One region of the Nesterenkonia sp. HG001 genome, then DNA from elsewhere that is predicted to be linked to it. Evidence: riboswitches for the same ligand, from Rfam matches in the RefSeq annotation. Region 1 holds a riboswitch; the other holds the start of a gene.
The links. Region 1 has a riboswitch for thiamine pyrophosphate ahead of ODE13_RS08070 (3-oxoacyl-ACP reductase). Riboswitches for the same ligand answer to the same signal wherever they lie in the genome.
Positions count from the first base shown of each region.

Region 1 (5,119 bases):
GTGGACGACGAGCTCACCGCTGAGCTGATCGATCTGCTCGCCGAGGACCTGCCCGTCAACCACCCGCTGGACTGAGCGCGGACTCCTGCACCTCGGAGCCGCGCCGCTCCGGGATCTGCAGGCCGAGGTGGTCGCGCAGCGTGGTGCCGGTGTATTCGCTCCGGAATCGGCCACGGCGCTGCAGCTCCGGGACCACGTGCTCCACGAAGTCCTCGATCCCGCCCGGCAGGGTGGGCGGCATGAGGTTGAAGCCGTCGGCGGCGCCGGCGTCGACCCAGCGTTCAATCTCGTCTGCGATGGACTCCGGGGTGCCAACCATGGTGCAGTGCCCTCCCCCGGCGGCGAGCCGTCCCAGCAGCTGCCGGACCGTGGGCTGTTCGGTGGCGATGATCCGCAGGATCGTCGCGTAGCGGCCCTTGGGCCCGGTGAACTCCTCCAACGGGGGCAGATCCGGGACCGGCGCGTCCAGCTCCCAGCCCGAGGCGTCCTGACCGATGAACACGCTCAGCTGGCGCAGCGAGGCTTCGGTGGGCAGCAGCTCGTCCAGGGCGGCCTGCTTGGCCCGCGCCTCAGCTATGGTCGAGCCCACGTAGGTGACCAGCCCGGGCATGATCGCGGTGCCGCGGGGGTCACGGCCGACGGTGGCGAGCCGGCGTCGCACGTCGGTGCTGTAGGCCAGTGCGGCCTCGGCGTCGTAGGCGACGGCGTAGATCGCCTCCGCGTGACGTGAGGCGAGGTCCCGGCCCTGCTCCGAGGCCCCGGCCTGGAAGAGCACCGGCCGGCCCTGCGGCGGGCGGGGCACGTTGAGCGGCCCCGCGACCTGGAAGTGCTCGCCTTGGTGGTCGATGGGCGCGATCATGCCACCGTCGGCGTAGCGGCCGTCCCGCTCGTGCAGCAGGGACTCCTGCGGCCAGGAGTCCCAGAGCCGGATGACGGCGTCGATGAACTCCTCGGCCCGGGCGTAGCGTTCTGCATGGGCAGGCATAGACGGATAGGAGTGGTTCTGCGCCTCGGCGTCGAACATGGAGGTCACCACGTTCCAGCCGATGCGACCGCCGCTGATGTGGTCCAGGCCGGCGAGCAGCCGGGCCGCGTGGAACGGTGTCCAGAACGTGGAGGAGACCGTGCTGACCAGCCCGATCCGTTCGGTGTGCTGACTCATGGCGGAGAGCAGCGTCAGCGGCTCCAGGAACCAGGTGGGGCCGTCCTCGACAGCGCCGATGCCCAGCGAGTGGCCGTCGGCGAAGAACACCGCGTCCAGCTTCCCGCGCTCGGCGGTGCGGGCCAGGTCGATGTAGTAGTCGACGTCGCCGAGGCGCTCGACAGCGGAGTCCGGGGCGCGCCAGGCGGCCTTGTGGTGCCCGACGCCGAAGAGGAACAGGTTGAGCTTGACCTCCGGTGCGACCGTTCCCATGCTCAGCCCTTCACCAGCCCGCCGTCGACGATGAGATTCTGCCCGGTGACCCCGCGGGACCACGGGGAGGCGAAGAACAGCGCGGCGTCGGCCAGCTGCTCCGGGGTGGTGACCTTGCGCAGCGGAGTGCCGGCGGCGATGGCGTCGAAGACCACCTCAGGGGTGGCGGCGGAGGCGTCGGTGGTGCGCAGCAGCCCACCGGAGACCATGTTGACGGTGATGCCGTCGGGGCCGAGGTCGTCGGCGAAGGTACGGGTCAGCGAGAGCAGGGCCGCCTTGGCGGCGGTGTAGTCGTGGTAGGGCACCACCGGGTGCTGGAAGAGGTTGGTGCCGATGGTGATGACTCGGCCCTGGCCGGCTTCGCGCATCCCGGGCAGGGCCGCCTGGATGAGGTTCAGCGGACCGGTCACGGAGCCGGCGAACTGGGCCTCGAACTCCTCGGCGGTGATCGCGTCGGCCTTGGAGCGGGCGTCGCCGGTGAAAGCGAAGTCCACCAGGGCGTTGTTCACCACCGTGGTCACCGGACGCTCGAAGTGCTCCCTCGCGGTGCTGATCAGGCTGCGGACCTGCCCCGCGTCGCGGACGTCGGCCTGCACCGCGAGCGCCCGCTCCGCGTGGGCGGCAGCGATCTCCTCGGCGGCGGCCTGCGAGGAGTGGTAGTTGACCACCACCCGGGCGCCCTCGCGCAGGAAGGCGGCGGTCAGGGCTGCGCCCAGGCCGCGGGCGCCGCCGGTGACGACGACGACCTGTTCGCTCAGCGGCAGCGCGCCGTCGTTGTGCTGGGCGGTGGCTTCTGTGGTGATGGTGGCGGTGCTCATGCGTGCCTCTCGTCTCGAGGCGAAGGCAGCCCGCAGGCGATGTGCGACGTGAGCCTGCGGCCATCTGCGGACCGATGCTCACCGCCGCGATGCGGCCGAACGCCGCACCAGCCGGACGATCCCTTCGCCAGTGCTAACTGGATCAGGTTCGACGGGTGTCATCTCAGCCGCAGAGTGCGGCACCCCGTGTCACAGCCTTCATCTCATCACATGGCGGGCGTCACAGCCAGTCGATGACAGGACGGGCCGTCAGCCGTCGTCCCGCAGACTCCTGAGCCCTCTGGGCTCTGTGAGCCTCAGACCTGCGGGATCTCCCGGGCATTGGCCAGCACCGGGAGCTTCTGCCGGGCAGCGGTGACGACGTCGGCGTCGAGGTCCGCCACCAGAAGCTCCGGGGCCTCCCCGGCCTCGGCGAGCACCTCTCCGGTGGGCGAGACGATCATCGAGTGCCCCACCCCGGTGGGCGCCCCTTCCACTGGCTCGACGCCGGCGGCCGAGGGCAGGCCCTGACCGCAGGCGATCACGTACTGCGTGGAGTCCAGCGCCCGGGCACGAGCCAGCAGCCGCCACTGGTCCACCTTGCCCGGCCCGGCACCCCACGACGCCGGCAGGATGGTGGCGAGCGCCCCGGCCCGGGCGTGGGCGGTGAACAGGTTCGGGAAGCGGATGTCATAGCAGGTCGCCAGCCCCAGCGTCTGCCCGTCCAGAGCGAACCGGGCCGGGGCCTCACCGGGTGCCACGGTCTTGGACTCCTGGAAGCCGAAGGCGTCGTAGAGGTGGATCTTGTCGTAGGCGGCCAGCACGCCGTTTCCGGTGCCGTCCACTGCGCCGTCCACTGCGAGGAGGGTGTTCGTGACCCGCTCGCGGCCCTGCTCCCCCGGCTGTGCGGGGGTGAACATGCCCGCGACGATCGCGACCCCGTGGCGCTCCGCGATCCGGCGCAGCTCGGTGCCCCAGGCGCCGTCGACAGGCTCGGCGATGGGTGTCAGCGAGTGCCCGAAAGCCCGCTGAACGGCCTCGGGGAACACCACCAGACGGGCGCCGGCCTCCACGGCCTGCGCCGTCCACTTCTCGACGAGCGCCAGGTTCTGCTGCGGGTCCTCACCGGTGACGATCTGTGCTGCTGCGATACGCATGGGCCCAGCCTACGTCGCAGCGCCGCGTCCCGGGAGCGCCGGCCAAATCCCTCCCCTGGTTCCGCAGACGCCTCACGCTCAGAGGAATTCGTCGGCGATGCGCTGCAGCTCCACCACATGGTCCTGCCACTCGGCATCCCCGGCCGGGGGCATGTTGTCATTGCCGTCCTGCATGCCCACGGCGCCGTCGAGCTGCTCACGCAGGATGTCGGCATGACCCGCGTGCCGTGCGGTCTCAGCGATCAGGTGGACCACCAGCCGCCCCAGAGTGGTGCGCCCGTTCTTTCCCCACCAGGGCACCTGGGCAGGCGCACCCAGGCCCAGCTCGGCGACGGCGTCGTCGGTGGTCCGCCAGGAGGTGCGGTAGAAGTCCCGCACCCACTCGCTGCTCTCCTCTTCGGTCGCGTAGAGGTCAGCGTTGAGGGCGGCGCCGGCCTCCAGCCACGGCATCGGCACCGGACTGGGACGGCCCAGCGGTGCGGTGAAGTAGCCCATCTCCATGCTGGCCACATGCTTGACCAGGCCCAGCAGGTTCGTCCCGGTCGCCGTCAGCGGCCGGCGGACGTCATGCTCCGGGACGCCGTCGAGCTTCCACAGCAGGGCCTCACGGAGCCCCTGCAGGTAGCGCAGCAGCATCTCTGACTCAGCATCATCATCGCTCATGGAGCGAACTGTAGGAGCTGCCTCATTCCCACGGCACCGTTCCCCGGCCGCACCCTGACACCACCAGCACTTGGTGGGCTCTCTCTGCTCTGCGTCTTGTCCCCGTGATGTTCGTTCGTCCCCGTGGAATTGCACGGGGACGAACGAACAGGACGGGGACACATGACGCGTCGCGGGGGCCGGGAAGCCTCAGTCCTCCTCGTCCGCGTCCTCCTCGTCGGCATCCTCGTCGGCTTCCTCAGCCTCCGTGTCCTCAGCCTCGTCAGCATCCTCGTCCGCGTCCTCGGGATCCGTGTCCTCGAGCTCCTCGACGTCGACGCCGGTGTCGGTGCCGTCGTGGCCGGCGTCGTCCTCCCAGCCGACCTGAGTCCAGTCCGTGGTCTCGAAGAGGCTCGGACCGTAGTTCGCGAGCCCCTCACGGAAGGCGGTGATCACCGGACCGTTGGCGTAGGCGAGGTAGTGGAAGTACTCGCTGAGCGCCTCCTGCTCCAGGGCCTGCGCCTCGGCGAAGCGCTCATCGTCGTCCTCGATGCCGAACAGCTCGCTGATCCGGTCGTCGAGCTCCTCGTTCCCCAGCCCGGTCAGGTTTCCGTCACCAGTGGAGTAGAACTGGTTGGGGGCACTGGTCGGGTCCGCCCCGGCCTTGCCGTAGCACATGTTGACCAGGCCGAAGTCACGCCCGCCGACGACCTCGCCGAACTGCCCCGCCCCCTGGTTGTTGACGTCCAGGTTCATCCCGGCACCGGCCGCCATGCTCTGCGCGGCCTGGACCATGGCCTGGTTGATCGGGTCATCCCCGAAGGTGTTGAAGACGACGCGGAGCTCCTCGCCGTCGCGGCTGCGGAACTCGTCGTCCTCACTCTCGAAGGTCCAGCCGGCCTCCTCGAGCACCTCCTCGGCACCCTCCGGGTCGTCGTCCTCGACCGGGTAGGCGTCCTCATAGCGCTCATCGAAGGGCATCATCAGCCAGGACCCGGGAGTCTCCTCGTCCCAGTTGATGCCTTCGAACTGGATGGCGGCGAGCTGCCCGCGGTCCAGGACGCGGAAGATCGCCTCACGCACCGCCACGTCGTCGAGGTTGGTGGCGT
Region 1 is NZ_JAOSZD010000004.1:95,797-100,915, reverse strand. It holds gene ODE13_RS08080 (aminotransferase class IV) at 1-75, shown strand, start outside; gene ODE13_RS08075 (LLM class flavin-dependent oxidoreductase) at 56-1,414, opposite strand; gene ODE13_RS08070 (3-oxoacyl-ACP reductase) at 1,417-2,232, opposite strand; TPP riboswitch at 2,334-2,429, opposite strand; gene ODE13_RS08065 (carbon-nitrogen hydrolase family protein) at 2,529-3,368, opposite strand; gene ODE13_RS08060 (DinB family protein) at 3,447-4,031, opposite strand; gene ODE13_RS08055 (ABC transporter family substrate-binding protein) at 4,221-5,119, opposite strand, start outside.

Region 2 (5,119 bases), on a different contig from region 1:
AGGTGGGGCCGCGCTCCCCCGAGGGAAGCCGCGACCAGAACAGGCTCACCTGCCCGGCGAAGCGCAGGATGGAGCCGTAGACCAGCGGCTTGCCGGCGATCTCGCAGGCGTCGGAGACCACGTAGCGGGTCGCGAAGTTGTCCGAGCCGTCCACCACGATGTCCACCGGCTCCACCAGCGCCAGCGCGTTCTCGCCGGTGATCGGCTCCCGGTGCTCGTGCACGGTGATCTCCGGGTGCAGCCCGCGCATCACCGCCGCGGCGGACTCCGTCTTCGGCCGGCCGATGCCGGCCTCCGAGTGCAGGACCTGCCGGTGCAGGTTGGAGCGGTCCACGACGTCATGGTCGACGACGTCGATGGTCCCCACCCCGGCGGCGGCCAGGTAGGTGAGGATCGGGGCGCCGAGGCCGCCGGCGCCGATGACCAGCACTCGGGCATCGAGCAGCCGCAGCTGCGCATCGGGTCCGAAGCCGGTCAGCGAGAAGTGCCGCTGGAACCGTTCCAGCTGGGTCTGCGAGAGATCTTTCAGCTCAGTCAACGGGGTCGATCCTTCCTTCCATCGCGGAGGAGGCCAGGGCATGACGGCGGCGGGGGATCCGCCCCGCACCGGCACAGAGCCAGCCGGAGGAGACTGCCAGGCGCATGGCGTGGGCCATGTCGGAAGGCCGCTGGGCGCGGGTGACCGCGGAGGCGACCAGCACGGCGTCGCAGCCGAGCTCCATGGCCAGCGCGGCCTCGGAGGCGGCGCCGATGCCGGCGTCGAGCACCACCGGCACGTTCGCCCGGGAGGCGATGAGCTCGATGTTGTGCGGGTTCAGGATGCCCAGCCCGGTGCCGATGGGCGCCCCCAGGGGCATGACGGCGGCGGCTCCGGCCTGCTCGAGGCGCACGGCCGCGGCCGGATCATCGGTGGTGTAGACCATGGGGATGAAGCCCCGGTCGGCGAGCTGCTCGGTGGCCTCGAGGGTTTCGATGACGTCAGGGAGCAGAGTGTGCTCATCGGCGATGACCTCGATCTTGATGAGGTTCGTCTCGAGCGCCTCGCGGGCGAGCTCGGCGGTGAGCACCGTGTCCTTGACGGTGTAGCAGCCGGCGGTGTTGGGCAGCACGTCGATGCCGAGCCGCTCGAGCATGGCGAACACGCTGGTCTTGGTCTCCGGGCTGTAGCGGCGCATGGCCACAGTGGTCAGCGTGGTGCCGGAGGCGAGCAGCGCCTGCTCCAGGGCGTCCAGGTCGGTGATCCCGCCGGTGCCCATGATGAGGCGGTTCTGCAAGGTGTAGTCGCCCACCTGCAGGGACGGAGGAGTGGTGGCTGTGGTCATGGTGCTCTCTTCGGGTCAGGGGCGGCTCAGCCGCCCTGCACGGCGGTGACGATCTCAATCTCCTCGCCGTGGCTCAGCACGGTGGCGGCCCAGGCGCTGCGCGGGACGACGGCGGCGTTGATCGCCACCGCCACACCCAGGCGGCCGCCGTCGGCGGGGGTGCCGTCGGGGCTCAGCTCGCGCCCGGTGGTCTGCCCGACGGCGTCGACGACTGTCGCCCCCTCGGGCAGCTTCACGTCTTCTTCGTTGATGGTCACGGTGAGCATGGGTCTCACAATCCTGTGGGGGTCATCTCTGGTGCGGTCAGCGACCGTGTGGGGCTCATATGGGCGAGCATCTGCCGGTCCGCCGCGCTCAGTGCGGCCTCGCCGTCGTCGCTGAGCAGCGCGGCGGCCAACCGTGCGGCCAGCGGTGCCAGCAGGATCCCGTGTCGAGAGTATCCGGTGGAGATGACGACGTCGGGCGCCCCTTCCAGCCGGCCCAGGTAGGGGATGTCGTCAGGGGTGCCGGGTCGGGCCCGGGTGGTGATCTCTTCCAGCTCCATCTCCTTGACGGCGGGCAGCACGGCGACGGCGTCGTCGAGCAGCTCCTGCACGGAGCCCGCGTGGGTGCCGGGCATGCCATCCTCTCGCGAGGAGGCGCCGATGACCAGCCCGCCGTCGGCCCGTGGCACCAGGTAGACGCTGCGGCCGGCGACCTTGGCCCGGACGGTGGCGCCGAGGACGTGGTCCTCCCCAGCGAGCAGCTGCCCGGGACGCACCCGCAGGCGCAGCACGTCTCCGTGGACGGGCCGCAGATCCAGCGGGGCGCGTGCGGGCAGGCCGGCGATGTCGGCGCAACCGAGCCCGGGCACCAGCAGGACCTTCTGCGCGGTGCGCTGCGTGCCGTCGTCGAGGGTGGGCGTGTGGGAGCCCTCCGCGTCGGGGCCGCCGACAGCGGTGACCCGCGCCTCCACGCGTCGGGCGGGCGGGCCGGCGTCGGGGAAGCGAGCAGGATCCAGCGGACTCTCGAGGGCGGCGAGCGCGCAGCTGGCCAGCATCCGGGGGTCCACCTGGTGGTCGCTGGGCACGTCCCAGCCCTTGGAGATGCCGGGGGCGAGTGCGGGCTCGCGGCGGCGCAGCTGGCCGGAGGTCAGCGGCTCCACGGCCATGCCGTGGGCCTGCTGGACGGCGACGAGGTCGGCGACGGCGTCGCGGTCGGAGCGGTCCGCGGCCAGCAGGATGGTGCCGTTCTCCCGCCACCCGGTGGGGGCGTCGACGGCGGCGGCCAGCGTGGCCAGGAAGGCCGGGTACTCGGCCCGGGCGGCGGTCATCAGCGGATAGAGCCTGTCCTGCCCGTACTGGACCTCACTGATCGGGGCCAGCATCCCGGCGGCGGCGTAGCTGGCGTCCCGGGCGATCTCGGGGGCGATCAGCGTGACCGCGTGCCCTTCGCGCCTCAGCTGCCAGGCTGACAGCAGCCCGACGACGCCGGCTCCCACGACAGTGACGCCCACAGCTCCTCCTCACGGCGGCATGATCCGCATCGAGTCCGAGTGGTCGGCGGGTTCGCCCTCTCAGCCCGGCCGGCCCGGGCTCCCACGGAATGCAGGTTCCATTCTAGTGGGTCAGCCCTTCACTCCGCCCGCTGCGATGAAGCCGGTCCCCAGGCTGCGGCCCACGAAGAGGTAGAGCACGATCACCGGCAGGGAGTAGAAGAGCGAGAACGCCGCCAACTGGCCGTAGGCGACCTGGCCGTACTGTGAGGAGAACGTATAGAGGGTGACGGCCGCCGGCAGGTTGTCCGGACTGAGCAGCAGCATGAAGGGGACGAAGAAGTTCCCCCACATCATGACGAAGGTGAACATCGTGGCCACTCCGAGCCCTGACCGCATCAGCGGCATCACCACGGCCCACAGCGTCCGATAGACTCCGGCACCCTCGGTCCAGGCGCTCTCCTCGATCTCCATGGGCACGGCATCCATGAACCCCTTGGTGAGGAATATGGCGTACGGCAGCGAGGAGGCGCCGAGGAACAGGATCGCGCCGAACATGGAGTCGATGAGGTTGACCTGCACGAAGAGCGAGTACACGGGGATCATGATCGCTGTGATGGGCAGGCCGGTGGAGAAGATGATGGTCAGCAGCAGGGACCGCTTGCCACGGAACCGATACCGCGAGATCGGGTACGCACACAGCACCGCCGCGGTCATGGTCACCAGAGTGGCGCCGCCGCACAGGATCAGCGAGTTGGCGATCGGCCGGAAGGTCGTCTCGGCGTTCCAGATGGCGCTGAAGTTGCCGAGGCTCCATCGCTCCGGCCATGAGACGGCGAGGGACGCGTCTGTGTCGAAGGCGGCGAGCCCCACCCAGAGCAGAGGGATCAGGAACATGGCCCCGATGAACGCCATGACGAGTGTCGAGGCCGTCTCCGTGGTCCGTGCCCTGCGGCCCTTGCCGCCCCTGGCCGGCGCGGTCCGACGTGCTGAGGTGGTGGTCATCGCTTGTCCTCCTCGGGAAGCAGCCGCAGATAGGCGATCGAGGCGACCGCGCCGATCAGCAGGAGCAGCAGTGCCACGGCGGTTCCGTAGCCGAGCTGCCCGTAGGAGAAGGCCTGCTCATACATGTAGAGCGGCAGGGTCTGGCTCTGCTGCGCGGGCCCTCCCCCGGTCATGATGAAGATGAGCCCGAAGACGGACAGTGTCTGCAGGGTGATGAGCATCAGGTTGGTGGCGACGGCGGGGCGCAGCAGCGGCAGGGTCACCGACCAGAACCTGCGCAGAGGGCCGGCCCCGTCCACTGACGCCGATTCCTGGATCTCCGCGGAGATGCTGCCCAGCGCCGCCGAGTAGACCAGCATGGAGAACGCCGTGCCCCGCCAGATGTTCGCGAAGGCGACTGCGAGGATCGGAAGGCTGAAGAGCAGGTCCTGCTGCGGAAGCCCGATGGACTCCAGGATCACATTGAGGCTGCCCTCGTCGGCGAAGAAGGTGTAGAGCAGGTATCCGGCCACGACCTCGGGCAGGATCCACGCCGCGATGACGATGGCGGTGATGACGAACGTCACTGCCCGGTGGGCCTTCTCCATCAGCAGTGCGAGGAACAGCCCGAGGAGGTTCTGGCCGATCACCGCAGACACCACGGTGAAGACGAGCGTCAGCCCGACCGAGTTCCAGAACTGCGAGTCGGTGAAGGCGTCGGTGAAGTTCTCGAACCCGATGAAGGAGGTCTCCGCCGCCCCCTCGCCGCGGATCGCGGAGTCGGTGAAGGCCAGCCAGAGCGAGTACAGGATGGGGCCTGCCATGAACAGCACGAGCAGCGACAGCGCGGGAACCATGGGGACGGCCCGGCCGAACGTGAGACGGTCCCCGATGGTGCGATTCTGCCGTGGAGGCCCTCCTTCGCCGCTGGCGGCGTCGGGCCGATGGATCTGGGACTGCGTGGCGGTCGGCGCGCTCATGACGACTCGTCCTGCACGTTCTCAGGGCCGACGATGTCGGTGACGGCGGCCGCGTAGGCGGCGGCCGCCTGTTCAGGGGTCTGGGATCGGGTCATCACGGCCTCCATGGCCTCCTGGATGGCGTTGGACACCTCGGGATAGGCCGGCAGCGCAGGCCGGTAATAGGCGCCCTCGAGCAGCGAGGTGAAGAACTCTGCGGTGGGCGAGTAGCTCTGGTATCGCTCGTCCGCGGCGACGTCTTCTCGGACGGTGATGTAGTTGTTGGCGATGGTGAAGTCGACCATCACGTCCTTCTCGCAGAGCGCTTCGATGAAGGAGAAGGCGATCTCCGGGTCCGAGGAGTACTCCGGCAGGGTCAG
Region 2 is NZ_JAOSZD010000006.1:219,400-224,518, forward strand. It holds gene moeB (molybdopterin-synthase adenylyltransferase MoeB) at 1-538, opposite strand, end outside; gene ODE13_RS12125 (thiazole synthase) at 531-1,322, opposite strand; gene thiS (sulfur carrier protein ThiS) at 1,349-1,588, opposite strand; gene thiO (glycine oxidase ThiO) at 1,594-2,817, opposite strand; TPP riboswitch at 2,807-2,913, opposite strand; gene ODE13_RS12140 (carbohydrate ABC transporter permease) at 2,929-3,801, opposite strand; gene ODE13_RS12145 (sugar ABC transporter permease) at 3,798-4,760, opposite strand; gene ODE13_RS12150 (substrate-binding domain-containing protein) at 4,757-5,119, opposite strand, start outside.
Region 2: another riboswitch for thiamine pyrophosphate. It lies ahead of thiO (glycine oxidase ThiO); the one in region 1 lies ahead of ODE13_RS08070 (3-oxoacyl-ACP reductase).